4 regions of the Pseudomonas sp. HC1(2025) genome follow, and region 1 is predicted to be linked to each of the others. Evidence: predicted binding sites of a transcription regulator. Region 1 holds the regulator's gene; each other region holds the start of a gene.
What was found. Region 1 encodes sigma-54, which starts transcription at its own class of promoters, with help from an activator protein. Its sites were predicted from a motif close to ANTGGCATNNANNTTGCTNT; they were not measured.
Positions count from the first base shown of each region.

Region 2: glnK (P-II family nitrogen regulator) is a predicted target of sigma-54. The motif match lies at 2,703-2,722, and genes of this name have one in related genera.
Region 3: ACSSVH_RS07465 (CmpA/NrtA family ABC transporter substrate-binding protein) is a predicted target of sigma-54. The motif match lies at 3,523-3,542, and genes of this name have one in related genera.
Region 4: flgB (flagellar basal body rod protein FlgB) is a predicted target of sigma-54. The motif match lies at 1,992-2,011, and genes of this name have one in related genera.

Region 1 covers NZ_CP196017.1:4,847,932-4,852,742, forward strand. The annotation lists gene ACSSVH_RS21670 (KdsC family phosphatase) at 1-2, shown strand, start outside; gene lptC (LPS export ABC transporter periplasmic protein LptC) at 11-583, shown strand; gene lptA (lipopolysaccharide transport periplasmic protein LptA) at 570-1,103, shown strand; gene lptB (LPS export ABC transporter ATP-binding protein) at 1,103-1,828, shown strand; gene ACSSVH_RS21690 (RNA polymerase factor sigma-54) at 2,013-3,506, shown strand; gene hpf (ribosome hibernation-promoting factor, HPF/YfiA family) at 3,582-3,887, shown strand; gene ptsN (PTS IIA-like nitrogen regulatory protein PtsN) at 3,900-4,364, shown strand; gene rapZ (RNase adapter RapZ) at 4,367-4,811, shown strand, end outside.
Region 2 covers NZ_CP196017.1:5,656,653-5,661,463, forward strand. The annotation lists gene sutA (dormancy-specific transcriptional regulator SutA) at 1-268, opposite strand, end outside; partial or broken gene ACSSVH_RS25555 (YjbQ family protein) at 372-593, opposite strand; gene ACSSVH_RS25560 (ammonium transporter) at 785-2,122, opposite strand; gene glnK (P-II family nitrogen regulator) at 2,157-2,495, opposite strand; gene ACSSVH_RS25570 (accessory factor UbiK family protein) at 2,916-3,176, shown strand; gene ACSSVH_RS25575 (YifB family Mg chelatase-like AAA ATPase) at 3,353-4,811, shown strand, end outside.
Region 3 covers NZ_CP196017.1:1,684,489-1,689,299, reverse strand. The annotation lists gene rmf (ribosome modulation factor) at 49-264, shown strand; gene ACSSVH_RS07485 (quinone-dependent dihydroorotate dehydrogenase) at 398-1,423, opposite strand; gene ACSSVH_RS07480 (transglycosylase SLT domain-containing protein) at 1,514-1,978, opposite strand; gene ACSSVH_RS07475 (winged helix-turn-helix domain-containing protein) at 1,975-2,358, opposite strand; gene ACSSVH_RS07470 (secretin N-terminal domain-containing protein) at 2,560-3,420, opposite strand; gene ACSSVH_RS07465 (CmpA/NrtA family ABC transporter substrate-binding protein) at 3,667-4,811, shown strand, end outside.
Region 4 covers NZ_CP196017.1:4,280,681-4,285,491, forward strand. The annotation lists gene flgE (flagellar hook protein FlgE) at 1-314, opposite strand, end outside; gene flgD (flagellar hook assembly protein FlgD) at 346-1,077, opposite strand; gene flgC (flagellar basal body rod protein FlgC) at 1,094-1,537, opposite strand; gene flgB (flagellar basal body rod protein FlgB) at 1,541-1,948, opposite strand; gene ACSSVH_RS19030 (hypothetical protein) at 2,185-3,072, opposite strand; gene cheR (protein-glutamate O-methyltransferase CheR) at 3,276-4,103, opposite strand; gene ACSSVH_RS19040 (chemotaxis protein CheV) at 4,147-4,811, opposite strand, start outside.

The sequences.
Region 1 (4,811 bases):
AGAGCCTTCTATGCTGAGCAAAAAGATTCGCAACTTCCTGATATTCGGAGCCATCGCCGCGCTGTTCCTCGCGGTGGGCTACTGGAATATCAGTCCGGAGCGCTTCCTCGACCAGCCTGTCGCGCAGGTCGACCAGGGCGCCATCGACTATTACGCCACCAACGCCTACAGCGTGCAGTTCCTGCCAGACGGCAAGGTGCAGTACGAAATGACGTCGGACAAGGTCGAACACCTGAAGGCTTCGGAGGTCACACTGCTGACCAATCCGGACCTGAACCTGTATCGCGGCACCGAATTTCCGTGGCACGTCACCAGTAAGCGTGGCGAGGTCAACCCGGACGGTACCGAAGTGGAGCTGATCGACTCGGTGCGTGTTGCCCGCACTGACGCCCAGAACCGCGACACCATTATTACCAGCAGTCGCATGACCGTATTCCCACAGAAGCAATATGCGCAGACCGAGCAAGACGTTAGAATCGACGGCGCTGGCGGTGTATCGACTGGCAAGGGAATGAAAGCGTATTTGAAAGAAAGCAGGATACACCTGCTATCGAACGTAAGAGGACAGTATGAGGCTCGTTAAAACCCTCCCTATTTTGCTCGGTCTGGGCGCAGCACTGGGAAGCGTGAGCGCCTGGGCTCTGCCGAACGATAGCCAGCAACCGATCCACATTCAGGCTGACGATGCGCAGTTGGATGACAAACAAGGTATCGCGACCTACAAGGGCGACGTAATCATCACTCAAGGCTCGATGAAGATTACCGGCAATACCGTGACCCTGACCCGCACCCCGGCTGGCGACATCGACGTCGTGACCTCGGTGGGCAACCTGGCCTATTTCGAGCAGCAACAGGCGGCGACCGACCCAGCTCCGATCAAGGGCTACGGCGTGACCATCCAGTACCATGCCCCGCAGAATCGCATCGTACTGACCGACCGCGCCAAAGTGATCAGCAGTGACGGCAACTCGACCGAAGGCGAGAAAATCGTCTACGACACCGTCAAGCAGGTAGCCACTGCCGGCCGCGCCAATGGCACCAAGGTCACTGCGCCACGTCCGCGCATCGACATGGTTATCCAGCCGAAGAAGAAGGCCCAGTAATGGCAACCCTGAAAGCCCAGCATCTGGCCAAGGCCTATAAAAGCCGTCAGGTCGTGCGCGACGTCAGCCTGTCGATCGACAGCGGCCAGATCGTCGGCCTGCTTGGCCCCAACGGTGCCGGCAAGACCACCTGCTTCTACATGATTGTCGGCCTGGTCCAGGCGGACCAGGGTCGCGTATTGATCGACGACCTGGACGTCAGCCACCAGCCCATGCACGGTCGTGCACGGGCCGGGATCGGCTATCTCCCCCAGGAGGCGTCGATCTTCCGCAAACTGTCGGTGTCCGACAACATCATGGCGATCCTTGAAACCCGCAAGGAACTGGATCGCGACGGACGCCGCCAGGAGCTGGAAAGCCTGCTCCAGGAGTTCCACATCAACCACATTCGCGACAACCTCGGCATGAGCCTGTCCGGCGGCGAGCGCCGTCGCGTGGAAATCGCCCGCGCCCTGGCCACTGCACCGAAGTTCATCCTGCTGGATGAACCCTTCGCCGGTGTCGACCCGATTTCGGTAGGCGACATCAAGCAGATCATCCATCACCTCAAGGCCAAGGGGATCGGCGTACTGATCACCGACCACAACGTGCGTGAGACCCTGGATATCTGCGAAACCGCCTACATCGTCAACGACGGCCAACTGATTGCCGAAGGCGACTCCGCCACCATCCTGGCCAACGAACTGGTCAAGGAAGTGTACCTGGGGCACGAGTTCCGCCTGTAAGCGCTGGGGTGTCAGGACATTCGCCATCAGGCGCGGGAGTCAATAAAAACCTCATTATTTTTATTGTTACCGCGCTCTAGGCAAAGCCCCCGATATCAGGCATATAATTTGCTTATGTTTGGCGCTCACGCGCCCTGTCGTGGATGGCGCATTGCGCCGGCGAATAAGGTGTTAAGCCCCTGCCATGAAACCATCGCTAGTCCTGAGAATGGGCCAGCAGCTGACGATGACACCGCAGCTGCAACAGGCCATCCGCCTGCTCCAATTGTCGACCCTGGACCTGCAACAGGAAATCCAGGAGGCCCTGGAGTCCAACCCGATGCTCGAACGCCAGGAAGAAGGCGACGACTTCGATAATGCCGACCCGCTGGCCGACAACATAGAGCAAAAACCCAACACTGACGTCCAGGAACCGTCCTACCAGGAAACCGCACCCACGGTGGATAACCTGGAAGAAGGCGAATGGAACGAACGCATCCCCAATGAACTGCCGGTGGATACGGCCTGGGAAGATGTCTACCAGACCAGCGCCAGCAGCCTGCCCAGCAACGATGATGACGAGTGGGACTTCACCACCCGCACCTCCGTCGGCGAAAGCCTGCAGAGCCACTTGCTGTGGCAACTGAACCTTGCCCCGATGTCCGACACCGATCGCCTGATCGCCGTGACCCTGATCGACTGCATCAACAATCAGGGCTACCTGGACGAAACCCTTGAAGAAATCCTCGAGGCCTTCGACCCGGAGCTGGATATCGAGCTGGACGAAATCGAAGCGGTCCTGCACCGCATCCAGCAGTTCGAGCCTGCCGGCATTGGCGCGCGCAACCTCAGCGAGTGCCTGTTGCTGCAATTGCGCCAACTGCCCGCCAAGACACCGTGGCTGACCGAGGCCCAACGCCTGGTCACCGATTACATCGACCTGTTGGGCAGCCGCGACTACAGCCAGCTGATGCGCCGGATGAAGCTCAAGGAAGATGACCTGCGCCAGATCATCGAACTGGTACAGAGCCTCAACCCGCGCCCAGGCTCGCAGATCGAGTCCAGCGAAGCCGAATATGTCGTACCTGACGTAATTGTGCGCAAGGACAACGAGCGCTGGCTGGTGGAACTGAACCAGGAATCGGTGCCACGCCTGCGGGTCAACCCGCAGTACGCAGGCTTCGTGCGCCGGGCCGATACCAGTGCCGACAACACGTTCATGCGCAACCAGTTGCAGGAAGCACGCTGGTTCATCAAGAGCCTGCAAAGCCGCAACGAGACCTTGATGAAAGTGGCCACCCAGATCGTCGAGCATCAGCGCGGCTTCCTGGAGTACGGCGACGAAGCGATGAAGCCGCTGGTACTGCATGACATTGCCGAGGCTGTCGGCATGCATGAATCGACTATTTCCCGGGTCACTACGCAGAAATTCATGCATACCCCACGGGGTATATATGAGCTGAAATACTTTTTCTCCAGCCACGTCAGCACCTCCGAGGGCGGCGAATGCTCGTCCACGGCGATCCGCGCGATCATCAAAAAACTGGTTGCGGCGGAAAATCAGAAAAAGCCGTTGAGTGACAGCAAGATCGCTGGTTTACTGGAAGCACAAGGCATTCAGGTCGCCCGTCGAACCGTCGCCAAGTACCGCGAGTCCCTTGGGATCGCGCCTTCCAGCGAGCGTAAGCGGTTGATGTGACGGGCAGGCCACAGCGTTCCAGTGGCGGGTATCCCTACCCGCCGCTTTATGCACTGGCAACGAAGGAGAAGCTGTATGCAAGTCAACATCAGTGGACACCAACTGGAAGTGACCGAACCGCTGCGCGCCTACATCAGCGAAAAACTCAAACGAATTGAGGGGCATTTCGACAAGATCACCAATGTGCAAGTCATCATGTCTGTCGAAAAGCTGAAGCAGAAAATCGAAGCCACCTTGCGTATACCCGGCGGGGAAGTAGTCGCCAATGCAGAGCATTCAGACATGTATGCCGCCATTGACGACCTGACCGACAAGCTGGATCGCCAAATCAAAAAGCATAAGGAAAAGCAGCAGAGCCTTCTTCAAGGCACAGGCCGCTAACACTCCCCACCCATGATTCGACTTGAAACCATCCTGACCCCCGGCCGTTCCCTCGTGAACGCGCCGGGCGGCAGTAAAAAGAAAGCCCTCGAACAGATTGCCAACCTGATCAGCCGCGAAGTGCCTGAACTGGTGATGCAAGACGTGTATGAGGCCCTGATCGCCCGTGAAAAACTTGGCTCGACCGGTTTTGGCAACGGCATCGCTATTCCTCATTGCCGCCTCAAAGGCTGTGAAACACCGGTAAGCGCCCTGCTGCACCTGGACGCCCCCATTGATTTCGACGCCATCGATGGCGCTCCGGTTGACCTGCTGTTCGTCCTTCTGGTCCCGGAAGCGGCCACCGATGCACACCTGGAGCTGCTCCGGCAGATCGCCAGCATGCTCGACCGTGAAGAAGTACGTAAGAAACTGCGTAGCGCCAGCACCAATGAAGCGCTGTATCAGGTTGTCCTAGATGAGCAAAGCGGGCAGTAATCATGCGTTTGATCATCGTCAGCGGGCGTTCCGGCTCAGGTAAAAGTACGGCCCTCAATGTGTTAGAGGACAACGGCTTCTATTGCATCGACAACTTGCCGGCTGGCCTCCTGCCCGAGCTGGCTGAGCGCGCGCTGATCCATACCGAACTGGCGCAACCGTTGGTGGCCGTTTCGATCGATGCACGCAACCTACCCAGCCACCTCACGCGATTCCCGGAATTGCTTGAAGAGGTACGTGCCAAGCATATTCATTGCGACGTGCTGTACCTGGACGCCGACGAAGAAACGCTGCTCAAGCGCTTCTCGGAGACCCGTCGCCGCCACCCGCTGAGCAGCCCACACCGCTCGCTGGCCGAAGCCATCGAAGACGAGACCAAGCTGTTGGGGCCGATCATCGATTTGGCCGACCTCAAGATCAATACCACTAGCCTGAACCTTTACCAGC
Region 2 (4,811 bases), 810 kb from region 1:
CGTTGGCCTCGACTTCCTGCACTTTGCCGCCCTTGGCGAGGAATTCTTCCATCGCGCGGGCCAGCGCATCGCGCTCTTTGTTCTTGGCTTCAACGCTCGGCAACTCATCAACCGACACAGCAGCCTTGGCCTTGCCCTTGGCGGTCGGGGCCGGCGCGTCATCGCCGCCGTCGTCGTCAGCTACGTCTTCGGCAGCCGCCTCAAGACCTTCTTCGGTTTCGTCGTCACCTACTTCGAGGTCGTCGTTTTCCAGATCATCGTCGCTCATGTTCTACCTCATGACTTGCGAAAAGCAGATTAGTTATAGCCCAGCTTCACCATCTGTCGAAGGCTGCCGGAAAAAAATCAACGTCCACCGGATAACCAGTGGCTTATGCCCCGTCACCGTGCAAGGTGCCGAGGACTTTACGAGCACCGCCATGATCACGCTGCTCGCCCAGATAAACGCCTTGCCATGTGCCCATTGCCAAATGGCCGGCCGTGACCGGCAAACTCAGTTGGCGAGCCGAAAGGCTGCCCTTGAAATGACCCGGGGCTTGGCCCGCAGGGTAATCAGGGTCTGCCGATGTATACAGTTCTGCGCCCATCGGCGCGCATTCTAGCGCGCTCTGGGAAAAAACAAAGTGCCGAATACGCCTACATGCCTGTAAGACATTCGCACACTGAAAAGTACCGTGTGGATCCGATCACAAACTCGACACAAAAATTCTCACACGCTTTCACCACAGGCAAATACCAGACAAAAAAATGCCCGGCAAGCCGGGCATGTTTTTTTCATAGGTTCTTACAAGTTGTAGCCACGTTCGTTGTGTTCCGCCAGGTCCAGGCCAACGGCCTCTTCCTCTTCGGTCACACGCAGGCCGATGGTCAAGTCCAGCACCTTGAGAATCACAAAGGTCACGACACCGGTGTAGATCACGGTAAAGCCTACGCCCTTGGCCTGGATCCAGACCTGTGCGGCAATATCGGTCACCGTGCCGAAGCCACCCAGGATCGGCGCCGCGAATACACCGGTGAGGATCGCCCCGACAATCCCGCCAACACCGTGCACGCCGAAGGCATCCAGGGAGTCATCGTAGCCCAGCTTGCGCTTGAGGCTGGTGGCGCAGAAGAAGCAGATCACGCCAGACGCCAGGCCGATCACCAGGGCGCCCATTGGGCCTACGGTACCAGCGGCCGGGGTGACGGCCACCAGGCCGGCAACCACACCCGAAGCGATGCCCAGGGCGCTTGGTTTGCCGTGGGTGATCCACTCGGCGAACATCCAGCCCAGCGCCGCAGCCGCGGTAGCGATCTGGGTCACCAGCATCGCCATGCCCGCCGTGCCGTTGGCCGCAGCAGCAGAGCCGGCGTTGAAGCCGAACCAACCGATCCACAGCATCGCCGCGCCGATCAGGGTGTAGCCCAGGTTATGCGGGGCCATCGGCGTAGTCGGGTAGCCTTTACGCTTGCCGAGCACGATGCACGCCACCAGGCCAGCCACACCGGCGTTGATGTGCACCACGGTGCCGCCAGCGAAGTCCAGCACGCCCCAGTCCCACATCAGGCCGCCGTTGCCGCTCCAGACCATGTGCGCGATCGGCGCATAGACCAGGGTGAACCAGATGGCCATGAACAGCAGCATGGCGGAAAACTTCATACGCTCGGCAAACGCACCGACGATCAGCGCCGGGGTGATGATCGCGAAGGTCATCTGGAAGGTGATGAACACCGCTTCCGGGAACAGCGCTGCAGGCCCAGTGATGCTGGACGGTGTGACACCCGCCAGGAACGCCTTGCCCATGCCGCCGAAGAACGAGTTGAAGTTGACGACGCCCTGCTCCATGCCGGTGGTGTCGAACGCAATGCTGTAGCCGTAGACGACCCACAGGATGCTGATCAGACCGGTAATGGCGAAGCACTGCATCATCACAGAAAGAATGTTTTTGGAGCGGACCATGCCGCCGTAGAACAGCGCCAGGCCAGGGATGGTCATGAACAGCACCAGTGCGGTGGCTGTCAGCATCCAGGCAGTGTCGCCGGAATTGAGGACTGGAGCCGCCACTTCGTCTGCCGCCATGGCCAGGCTGGGCATTACGATGGACAACAGGGCTCCTAGCCCTGCGAATTTACGCAGAGTCATATTGTTTTCTCCTGGGGCGTTGGGGTTTGGCGGCTTAGATTGCGTCGGTATCGGTTTCGCCGGTACGGATGCGAATAGCCTGTTCCAGATTGACCACGAAGATCTTGCCGTCGCCGATCTTGCCGGTGTTGGCCGCCTTGGTTATCGCCTCGATAACCCGATCAAGATCCTTGTCGTCAATGGCGACATCAATCTTCACCTTCGGCAGGAAATCGACTACGTATTCCGCGCCGCGATACAGCTCGGTATGACCCTTCTGCCGACCGAAGCCTTTGACCTCAGTGACGGTAATGCCCTGCACGCCGATCTCGGACAGTGACTCGCGTACATCGTCCAACTTGAACGGCTTGATGATGGCAGTGACTAGCTTCATGAAAACTCTCTCCCGAATTGGTGGACTTGCCCCAGGAAAACAAACCCGTCTCAAGTCTAAGCGCAGTGCCTGGCTTTGTAACGCATCGTCGCCTCGGCAATTGCCTTGTCGACGCCAGCTAACCGTTGGTGACGAAACATGTACCCTGGTCCGTCAGCGCACTGCATTCGTCACAGCGACTGCATCAGTGCATGGGTCATGATCGTCTAAGCAGAAACCTTGCCAGCTCCGTAAAAATCACTGAAATCAATCCGTTGCCCGCTCACACCGAGCAGTGGGCCGGTGTAGCAGCCCACATACGCACAAAAACAGTGCATCCGCATTCGGGCCAATGCGCGAAAAGCGTGCGCAGAGCACTGGGAAAAGACTATAGGCGCTGCGTGATACACTGCCGGCCAACTGTTTTCCGGAATGTTTCCCATGCTCGCGCCCAAAGACCTCCTCGACGCCCTGAGCGGCCACGCCTCTCGCCTGTTCAGCGGCGAGACCCCGCTGCCTCGCAATGAAATCGAAAGCCAGTTCAAGGCACTGCTGCAAAGCGGGTTCAGCAAACTGGACCTGGTCAGCCGGGAAGAATTCGACAGCCAGATGGTAGTCCTGGCCCGCACCCGAGCACGCCTGGAGAGCCTGGAGGCGAAGGTGGCAGAGTTGGAAGCACGGTTGAATCCACCCCAGGAATAACCACCCTGCCCCCTGTAGGAGCCGGCTTGCCGGCGATGGCTGTCTACCTGACACACCAAGCCGGCTCCTGCAATTTCAACGCCCGGATACGTTCAGTAAAACCTGCGCAAGGCGCCTCCCCCTCTCTCGTCTACCCTTGAAAAACCGCAAAGCGGCCCTCCCTTCAAGGAACGAACATGTCCCTCGCCATCGTCCACAGCCGCGCCCAGATCGGCGTCGAAGCCCCCGCCGTCACGGTCGAAGTGCATATGGCCAATGGCTTGCCGTCCCTGACCCTGGTGGGCTTGCCGGAGACTGCGGTCAAGGAAAGCAAAGACCGCGTGCGCAGCGCCATTCTCAACAGTGCGCTGCAATACCCCGCGCGCCGCATCACCCTTAACCTGGCGCCCGCCGACCTGCCCAAGGACGGCGGGCGTTTTGATCTGGCGATTGCCCTGGGGATTCTCGCGGCCAGCGTACAGGTGCCGGCACAGGCGTTGGATGGCGTGGAGTGCCTCGGCGAACTGGCCCTGTCTGGCGAAGTGCGTGCCGTCAAAGGTGTGTTGCCAGCCGCATTGGCCGCACGCAAGGCCGGGCGCAGCGTGATCGTGCCCAGGGCCAATGCCGAGGAGGCATGCCTGGCCTCGGGGTTGAAGGTGATTGCGGTGGATCATCTGCTGCAAGTGGTGGCGCACCTGAATGGGCTGGTGCCGATCGAGCCTTACACGTCCGACGGATTGCTGTACCTGAACAAACCTTACCCGGACCTGAGCGAGGTGCAGGGCCAACTGGCCGCCAAGCGCGCACTGCTGATTGCGGCAGCGGGTGCCCACAACTTGCTGTTCAGCGGGCCACCCGGCACCGGCAAGACCTTGCTTGCCAGCCGCCTGCCCGGCCTGCTACCGCCCTTGAGCGAACAGGAGGCGCTGGAAGTGGCGGCGATCCAATCAGTGGTCAGCCTGGCGCCGTTGAGCCACTGGCCTCATCGGCCCTTTCGCCAGCCGCACCATTCCGCGTCCGGGCCGGCGCTGGTGGGCGGCGGCTCGAAACCGCAGCCTGGGGAAATCACCCTGGCCCATCACGGGGTGTTGTTTCTCGATGAGCTGCCGGAATTTGATCGCAAGGTGCTGGAGGTGCTGCGCGAACCGCTGGAATCGGGACATATCGTGATTTCCCGGGCACGCGACCGCGTCAGCTTCCCGGCACGCTTTCAACTGGTGGCGGCGATGAACCCCTGCCCTTGCGGTTACATGGGTGAGCCCAGTGGACGTTGCCGGTGTACGCCGGAGCAGATCCAGCGCTACCGCAACAAACTCTCCGGGCCGTTGCTGGACCGGATTGATTTGCACCTGACCGTGGCACGTGAAACCACCGTGCTGAACCCCTCCCAAAAGGTCGGTGATGACACGGCGAAGGCATCCGCCCAAGTGGCCGAGGCCCGGGAGCGCCAGCAAGGGCGCCAGGGTTGCGCGAATGCCTTCCTCGACCTGGCGGGATTACGCGAGCACTGCGCACTGGTAAACGCCGATGAAAGCTGGCTGGAGAGCGCTTGCGAGCGGCTGACGTTATCGCTGCGCGCAGCCCACCGACTGCTCAAGGTCGCGCGTACCCTGGCAGACCTTGAGCAAGTGGAAGGCATCGCTCGCCATCACTTGG
Region 3 (4,811 bases), 2.7 Mb from region 1:
ATGAGGTCGAAGGATATCAAGACAGTCAACAAGTGAGGGAAACACCCTATGAGAAGACTTAAGCGTGATCCGTTGGAAAGAGCATTTTTACGCGGATATCAGTATGGCGTTCATGGCAAATCCCGTGAGCTTTGCCCCTTTACTCTACCGTCGGTACGCCAAGCCTGGATTAACGGCTGGCGCGAAGGACGCGGCGACAATTGGGACGGTATGACCGGCACTGCGGGGATCCACAGACTCAACGAACTTCACGCCGTCGGCTAATCAGGGCACTTAATTCCGACAACCACCTTGAAGAATGTAACGACTTAACCACGCACGCCCCATCCGGGCGGCGGGCTTCGGCCCAGGGGCTCCTTCGAGGAGCCCTTTTTTATGGGCCGGCTCCTACAGGGGCTCAGGATTTGGGGAGCGCCGCGATAGCGTCGACCGATTGGCGAATCAGCGCTGGCCCCTTGTAGATAAACCCGGAATACAACTGCACCAGGCTGGCCCCTGCGGCGATTTTCTCGGCAGCGTGCTTGCCTTCGGTGATCCCGCCCACGGCGATGATCGGCAAACGACCGGCCAGTTCGGCCGCCAGCACCTTGACGATATGGGTGCTCTGGTCACGCACTGGCGCACCGGAAAGGCCACCGGCTTCGTCACCGTAGGCCAAGCCTTCAACGCCGACACGGCTGAGGGTGGTGTTGGTCGCAATCACCGCGTCCATCCCCGAATCCACCAGAGCCTGGGCCACCAGCACGGTTTCTTCGTCGCTCATGTCCGGGGCGATCTTGATTGCCAACGGCACGCGCTTGCCGTGGCGTACCGCCAGGTCTTCCTGGCGCTGGCGGAGGGCTTCGAGCAACTGTTTGAGGGAATCGCCAAATTGCAGGCTGCGCAGGCCCGGGGTGTTGGGCGAACTGACGTTGACTGTCACATAGCTGGCGTGGGCGTAGACCTTGTCCAGGCAAGTCAGGTAGTCATCCACCGCACGCTCCACCGGGGTATCGAAGTTCTTGCCGATATTGATCCCGAGGATGCCCTTGTACTTGGCGGCCTGTACCCGGGACAACAGGTGGTCAACCCCCAGGTTGTTGAAGCCCATGCGGTTGATGATCGCCTCGGCTTCCGGCAGGCGGAAAATGCGCGGCTTGGGATTGCCCGGCTGCGGGCGCGGCGTGACGGTGCCGATCTCGACAAAACCGAACCCCAGCTGCGCGAAGCCATCGATGGCCGCGCCATTCTTGTCCAGGCCAGCCGCCAGGCCCACCGGGTTGGGAAAATCGAGCCCCATCACCGACACCGGCATCTTCGCCGGCGCCTTGCACACCAGGCCATTGAGCCCCAGGCGGCCACCCGCGCCGATCAGGTCCAGGGACAGATCGTGGGAAGTTTCCGGGGAGAGTTTGAACAACAGCTGGCGGGCCAGGGTATACATGGGCGGGCTTGACTCGGATGGCGGCAAAAGGTGGCGGCGATTATAGCCGGGGTGGCGGGTCCGTGCGAGGCATGGCACACCGCCGGTCGATCATCCATTGCGATGGGCCATCAACTCTTCATAGCGGCTCCAGATCTTCTGCGCGTAGCGCAGGCGCAACGCGTCACGCTCGGTCCCCGCCCCAGGCCCGACGTTATAGGCGCCCACGGCAGTCCAGTTGTAGCCAAACTGCTTGATGAAGCCGGCCAGGATCGAGGCCCCCACCTCGACCGACAGACAGGGCTCATCCAACAGGCGCTGCTCGGTAATGCCCTGCTTGAGCAGGCGAGGCAGATGGATGCTGTTGATTTGCATCAGGCCAATATCATAGGTGCCGTTGTTATTGCTGTAGTTCATGGCCTCGGCACGGTAGCCGGACTCCACAGCGGCAATCGCCTGCAACAGTTCCGGCTCGATATCGTATTGACGAGCGGCCTCGGCCCAGCAGTACGCCCGGGCTTCGCCTGCCCCGCCCAGGCAAAGCAACAACAGTCCCAGCCGGCAGGCGCGTTTCATGCCCGCTCGCCATACCATCCACAGGCAGGGCACGCACCTGGCGCTTTGCCCGCCGCCTGCGCCGGGCCAGGTGGCTCGATCACCCGCACCCGGCCATTGAAGCGATAACCACGGCCATACACGGTCGCGATCAGCGCCCGGTCGCCCTCCAACTGCTTGCGCAGCGCGTAGATGCACCGGGTCAGGGACTCTTCGGCGATATCGGTATGGGGCCAGACCTGCTCCAGCAGGTGGTCCTTGCTGACCAGCACGCCGGGCGTGGCCAGCAACAGGCGCAACACGTGACATTCCTTGGGTGGTAGCTGAATGTCGCGACCTTCAGTGGTCAACCTGCCATCCGCCTGCAACCTCCAATGACCAAAGGCGAGGGACGCCGCCATCAAGCCCTCAACTGCAACAACCATTCAAACCTCTGTACCTGTCTGCGGACATTCACGGCGCCCTGATTTTCCATAGCGCACCGTCTGGGAGATAGGGCGACTATAGAAACCCGCAGCCAGTTTCACGTTAGGAAAAAGCCCGCTGCTTCGAAGTTTTCCGGGAGTGTTGCGTAGGAACTTTCGAAGTCTGTACAAACCCCGCTACGGCTCGGCGATCCGCGCAAATGCACGCCGCACACGCTCGTATTGCTCGGCACTCAAGGGCGTCGAAGTGACGGAATGCGCGGGTGTGTCCAGCTCAGCCACCAGTTTTTTGATCAGCCTCAACTGCTGCTCACTGCCTTTGACCAGCAGGCTGTTGGTCTCTGGGTAGGCGATTACCACCGCGCCGGTGCCGGCCTTGCGCCCCAGCGTGGCGAGCTGTTTCTCGAGCAGCGTGGCGACACCCGGCACGGTGATGGTCTGCGAGCCCATGTCATACCGACGGTCCGAGACGTCGGCATTCTGCACCTGGACTACGCCCACTTCAGGCGGGGCCTCGCGTCGCGCCGGGCGCGGGCGATCCATCAACTGGGCCAGGCGCAGGACGTGGTCGACGTAGTTGGCGGGCCCCGACACATAAAACAATCGGGCGCCGGCCTTGCGCAGGGGGTAACGCGCCTCTTCGAGCCCCGCGCGGCGCATGACCTGGCGCAATCGGTCGACGGTCATGTAGCGCAGGGTCACCCCGGAACTCTTGGCCTCGCTGGCGTCGTAGAGATGCAGCACCTGGCCGTCGCTGTACCAGATCAGATCGTGCTGTAACGCCACGCTCTCCAGGACCGCTTGTGCATGGGCAAAATCAAAATGCCCGGTAATGCGCTTGCCCGCCGCCAGTTTGCTGACCACGATGGGCTGGCCCAGGGGCACCGCAAGCCGTCTGAAGAAGCCTTGTAGGCTTTCGTCCCACATCAGATAGGACTCGCCCATGGCCGGCAAGGCATTGAGCATCAACAGACCGCCCAGCAGCCAGCGCTGTAAAAAGCCACGACAGGTCGTTGCAGTAGATCGATCAAGGAGCACGCCGGGTTTCCTGGACGGTGTTGCGTGAAAGAGCGCCATAGTGAAAGCCCACCCGGGTGCAATCTTGATGAAAACCTGATCAACCACCACTCGCCCGGGCGCCGTGGCATGTGCCTTGCTTTGCCCTACCCAGCGCAGCCCGCGCCAACGCCGGAACGGGCTCACAGACAAAGGCGTCGTTACCTGCCGCGGCTTGCATGCCGCCTGGCATGACGACGCCTTTTTTCATACAGAAGGTAGGTTTAAATGAGTGATCAGCTCGGCAACAGCCAGGCCAACAACCCTCTGGCCTGGGTCAACGGCAGCGATGCCCCGGAAAAGAGCAGCCTCGACCTGGGCTTCATGGCCTTGAGCGATTGTGCCTCGCTGGTGGTCGCGGCGACCCAGGGGTTTGCCCAGCCCTACGGCCTGACGCTAAACCTCAAGCGCCAGTCATCCTGGGCCGGCCTGCGGGACAAGCTGGTCAGCGGCGAACTCGACGCCGCCCACAGCCTGTACGGCCTGATCTATGCGGTGCATCTGGGCATCGGCGGCGTTGCGCCGACCGACATGGCGGTGCTGATGGGCCTGAACCAGAATGGCCAGGGCATCAACCTGTCCCAGGGCCTGCAACAACAGGGCGTGACCAGTCCTGAGGCACTGGCGCGCAAGGTGCACCAAAGCCGGACAAAACTGACCTTCGCCCAGACGTTTCCTACCGGCACCCACGCCATGTGGTTGTATTACTGGCTGGCTAGCCAGGGCATTCATCCATTGCGGGATGTGGACAGTGTGGTAGTGCCGCCGCCGCAGATGGTCGCGCACCTGCAAGCCGGGCGGATCGACGGCCTGTGTGTCGGCGAACCCTGGTGCGCCAGCGCGGCGCAACAGCACCAGGGTTTTACCCTCGCCACCAGCCAGGCGATCTGGCCGGACCACCCGGAGAAAGTCCTGGGCTGCACCCAGGCGTTTGTCGAGCAGTACCCCAACACCGCCCGGGTGCTGGTGATGGCGGTCCTGGAAGCCAGCCGCTTTATCGACGACAGCATCGAAAACCGACGTTCCACCGCGCAACTGCTGAGCGCCCGGGAATACCTGGACGCCCCGCTCGACTGCATCGAGCCACGGCTGCTGGGCGCCTATGCCGACGGCCTGGGCAACCACTGGCAGGACGCGCACGCGCTGCGCTTCCATGGCGAGGGCGAGGTCAACCTGCCGTACCTGTCCGATGGCATGTGGTTCATGACCCAGTTCCGCCGCTGGGGCCTTTTGCGGGAAGACCCCGATTACCTCGCCGTGGCCCGCCAGGTGCAACAACTGGATCTCTATCGCCAGGCCGCAAGCGCCGTGGGCGTGGCGGCCATGGACACGCAGATGCGCAGCAGCCAATTGATCGACGGCAAGGTCTGGGA
Region 4 (4,811 bases), 570 kb from region 1:
CCATTACGGGTGTACTCCAGCGAGCCGTCGCTGCCCTTCTGCACGAAGAAGCCGCCGCCCTGGATACCCATGTCCAACACGCCACCGCTGCCGTTGACTTCACCCTGGGTGAATTGTTGGGAGACCGCCGCCAGGTTAACGCCCGTGCCGATGGTTTTATTGCCAGTGCCCAAGCGGGACGCCGCATAAATGTCGCCGAACTCTGCGCGGGACGACTTGAAGCCAGTGGTCGCGACGTTGGCGATGTTGTTGCCGGTCACGTCCAGTTGTTTGTTGGCCGCATAGAGGCCGCTAAGGCCGATATTAAAAGACATGTTTCTCTCCTCTTGCCGTATCTAGCCGGCTCTATGTACCGATAGTCTGAATTTGCGACAGCTTGATGCTGCCCATGCCGCCAGAAAGATTGAGCAGCATTTCGCCGCCAGTCTGGCTCAAGGTCACGCTGGTGACCGTGGCCGGCAGCGAGGTTTTCAGGGCAACCGAATCACCAGCGTCATTCTTGGTGCTGGCCGCGAAGGTGTAGGTGCCGGAATCCAACTGCTCGCCCGCCTCGTTCTTGCCGTCCCAGATAAAGTCCGACTTGCCGGCGCTCTGGGCGCCCAGATCGATGGTCTTGACCAGCTTGCCGTCCTTGTCGGTGACCTTGACGGTGACGTTGCCCACCGACGAACCCACGGCGACCGAGCCGGTGAAGCTCTTGCTGGTGTCGACCATGGCCTTGTTGGTTTCGATAATCACCGAACGCCCGACCAGCGACGAGGCTTGCAGTGCCTGCGACGACTTGTAGTTGCCGGTGATGGTGTTCACCGAGTCGTTCAGGGTGTTGATGCCTTCCAGGCTGCTGAACTGCGCCAGTTGCGCGACGAACGCGCCGTTGTCCTGGGGCGACAGCGGGTTCTGGTTCTTGAGCTGGGTAACCAGCAGTTGCAGAAACGCATCCTTGCCCAGGGACTGGTTGCCCGAGGCCGCCTTGGCCGTGTCGGCCAGGTTGCCCTGGCTGGACTTGGCATCCTTGACCTTGGAGTCGAACAGACTCTGGATCGTCGACTGATTCGACACATCGTTAGTGACAGACATGCTTTAGCGCCCCTTATCACTGACCGAGGGTCAGGACCTTCTGCATCATGGCTTTGGCGGTGTTCATCATTTCCGCGTTGGTCTGGAACGAGCGACTGGCGGAAATCATGTCAGCCATTTCCTCGACCACGTTGACGTTGGGGTAGTACACGTAGCCCTTTTCGTTCGCGGCAGGATGATTGGGCTCGTAGCGCGCTTCGAGGTTGCTCTGGTCTTCGACCACCCCCAGCACCTGGACGCCCTGGCCGGCAGCATCCTGGCTCTGGAACAACGAATCGCTGCCGCCGTTCTGACCGGCCTGAAACATGGTGGCGAACACCGGGTGCCGGGCGCGGTAGGTCTGGTCGATGCTCGACGACACTGTCTCGGCGTTGGCAATGTTACTGGCGACCGTGTTCAGACGCGTGGTCTGGGCGCTCATGCCACTACCGGCAATATTGAAAACACTGGATAGAGACATGGCTTACTCTCCGCGCAGGGCTGACATCAGCCCTTTGAATTTGCTGTTGAGCAGGGTGAAGCTGGCCTGGAAGTTCACCGAGTTCTCGGCGTAGTTCGATTGCTCCAGCTGCGCATCGACGGTGTTCTGGTCGATCGACGGCTGCATCGGCGTGCGATACATCAGCGACTCATCGCCACTGCTCAGGCCCTGGGCTTCGATATGACGGTTATTGGTCATGTTCAAGGCGAAGGAGCCGTTCTTGGTCTTGTCGCTCTGTGCGGCGAGCACGGCGGCAAAGTCCAGGTCCCGAGCCTTGTAGTTCGGGGTATCGGCGTTGGCGATGTTGTTAGCCAGGACTTCGGCACGCTGGGCGCGGAAGCCCAGGGCTTGTTCGTGGATACCGAGCGCTTTATCGAAGCTGATGCTCATGGCGGAAACCTTTAGGGGCTGACCTGCTTTTCGTAACAGGGTTATAGCAAGCCCCATGCCAGGTTTATCAACCCCAATAAATCAAGGGGTTAGGCAGGCATTGCCGGCGGCAATGGCGCAAAAGCGGCAACGCTTTTCCGCGAAACGTCAGGAAAGCGGCAATGGGCATTGCCGTTTAAAGAAAGCGGCAGGAGCCGGATTGCCGGTTCCTGCGGAGGTGGCCTGGAGGAGTGCCATCAAGTCAGAACCAATACGTTCTCTTTCCATTCGTGCCCCCTGCCATCGGAAATCTTGCCCGCTGTGGCTCGCTGTCCCACTTTGCCCCAGCGCTCCTCCATTCCCCCAATTACCGCCATCGAGTGCGCGGTACCGGCACCGCCCACATCCTTGTCTATCGTACCCACCATGCCACTTTGCAAGTCGCGCAAAGTCCCCTGCCTGACATGATCCTTCAGGCCCAACCGGACAAACACATCCTTGGTGTACTCACCGTTTTTAAGAGAGTCCAAGGCCTTGGCATAGCTGTGCCCTGATCCTTCGTGGTTTTCGTTCTGCGCCCGCTTGGCACTGACGGCGTATATAAAGCTGGCGTCCTTGATCATCGCGGGATCACTTCCTTTGAGCCCGGCGTGCTGGGTGGCCTGTTGCAGTTCCTGCCGGGTCAAATCCACGGTTTTCCCATCCCGCATGGTGACATGGTAGCCATTGGCGGTTTTCTTCACGTCCTTGAAGATATCGGTCGGTTTCTGGCCAAAACGCTGCATTGAGGCCTTGATGGCTGAAATAGTGGCGCAGTTGCCGTTTTCACTCTGGAAAAAACCGCCAAAAATATCCGCGGTTTTTCTCCCCGGCGTCGCGCTATTGGAAGGAAAAAAATTGTTGTGAGCCAGGGCAGAATTACCGCCGGATGGATAAGCGCCATAATTGAAAGGCTGGCTCGAAGCCCTGGGATTACCCGAGACAAAATTCATACCCGGCGGCCTGGGGCCATGGGCGCCAAATACAGGCCTTGAACCTGCCTGCCCTCTTCCCGCCAAGGGGTCATCGATACGCCGCTGTTCAACTGAAGAATCGAATGCAAACCGTGCGCCTTGCGGACCGTACCCTGATGAAACGTTTCCCATACACCCTCCTTCTGGTGAGCGCGACGAAGAGTCAATCCCACCGTCGCAAACACGACTTTTCGTATTGGGCGGGCTGAATTTGCCCACCCAATGCTGGGTGGTGAGGAAGGAAACATCAGTTCCAGCAGGGCACGCCCCAGGATCGCCGGACAAAAAAAAGGAGCCCCTGGGGGCTCCCTTTTGCGTCGGCTCGGCTCAAGCCATCACTTGGCCTGGTAGATAATGCCTGGGCTGCACTGCACCATCTGGTAATGATCCGGCAAACCGTTCAGCGCCTCGGACGCGCCGAGGAACAAATAGCCGCCACGCTTGAGCGTACCGTGGATGCGCAGCAGGATGTCCTTCTTCACTTCAGCCGAGAAGTAGATCAAGACGTTGCGGCAAAACACGATGTCGAACTTGCCAAGGCTGGCGTAGCTGTCCAGCAGGTTGAACGAGCGGAACTCCACCCGGCTCTTGATCGGCGCCTTGACCGCCCAGCGCCCGGCGCCCTTGGGGTCGAAGTAACGCTGCAGGCGCTCCGGGGACAGGCCGCGGCCCAGGGCCAGGCTGTCATATTCGCCGGTCTTGCAGTTGGTCAGCATGGTGCCGGACAGGTCAGTGGCAACAATTTGCACCCCGGCCTTCAACTGGCCCATGTTGGTCCGTTCGAACTCATCGATGGACATCGACAGCGAATAGGGTTCCTGCCCAGACGAACACGCCGCCGACCAGATGCGCAAGCGCTGGCCAGGGCTAGCCTTGATGGCCTCGGGCAATACCTTGTTCTTGAGCACCTCGAAGGGGTAGGTGTCACGAAACCACAGGGTTTCGTTGGTAGTCATGGCATCGACCACCATCTCCTTGAGCCCGCTGCGCGGTTGGCCCTGGATGCGCTGTACCAACTCGCCCAGGGACTTGATGCCCTGCTGCTCCATCAATTTGTTGAGACGGCTTGATACCAGGTATTGCTTGTTTTCACCGAGCAATATGCCACAGGCTTTTTCCAGGAAGACCCGGAACTGTTCGAAATCCAAATTACCCGTAGACAATGAAACCGCCTCTTAACTCGTGTGACCGCCAGGGAGAAAGCCCCTAGCCGTGATCTGCAGATTTGATCCGTTCAACGACCCGGGATGCCAGGTCATCAGGACGGAATTTGGCCAGGAAGTCATCGGCACCGACCTTCTTGACCATTGCCTGGTTGAATACACCGGACAATGAAGTATGCAGGATGATATGCAATTTTTGCATGCGTGGGTCGTTGCGTATCTCGGCCGTGAGGGTGTAGCCGTCCATTTCCGGCATCTCGATGTCGGAAATCATCATCAGGAATTCTTCTTCCGGCTTCTTGCCTTCATCCACCAGCTTGCGCAGGTAGTCCAGCGCCTGGCGGCCGTCATTGAGCGCCACCACTTCGACACCGACGGTCTGCAGGCACCGGGACACCTGCTTGCGCGCCACCGACGAGTCATCCACCGTCAACACCCGCAGGGACACGGCCTTCTGCTGGGTCTGCTCATCCACCACACCCACCGAAATATGCTCCGACGTCGGCGCCACTTCCGCGAGGATCTTCTCCACGTCGATGATTTCCACCAACTGGTTATCGACCCGCGTCACTGCCGTGAGGTAGTGGTCGCGCCCGGTGCCCTTGGGTGGTGGATGGATCTCTTCCCAGTTCATGTTGACGATACGTTCCACCGAGCGCACCAGGAAACCCTGGGTCTTGGTGTTGTACTCGGTGATGATCACAAACG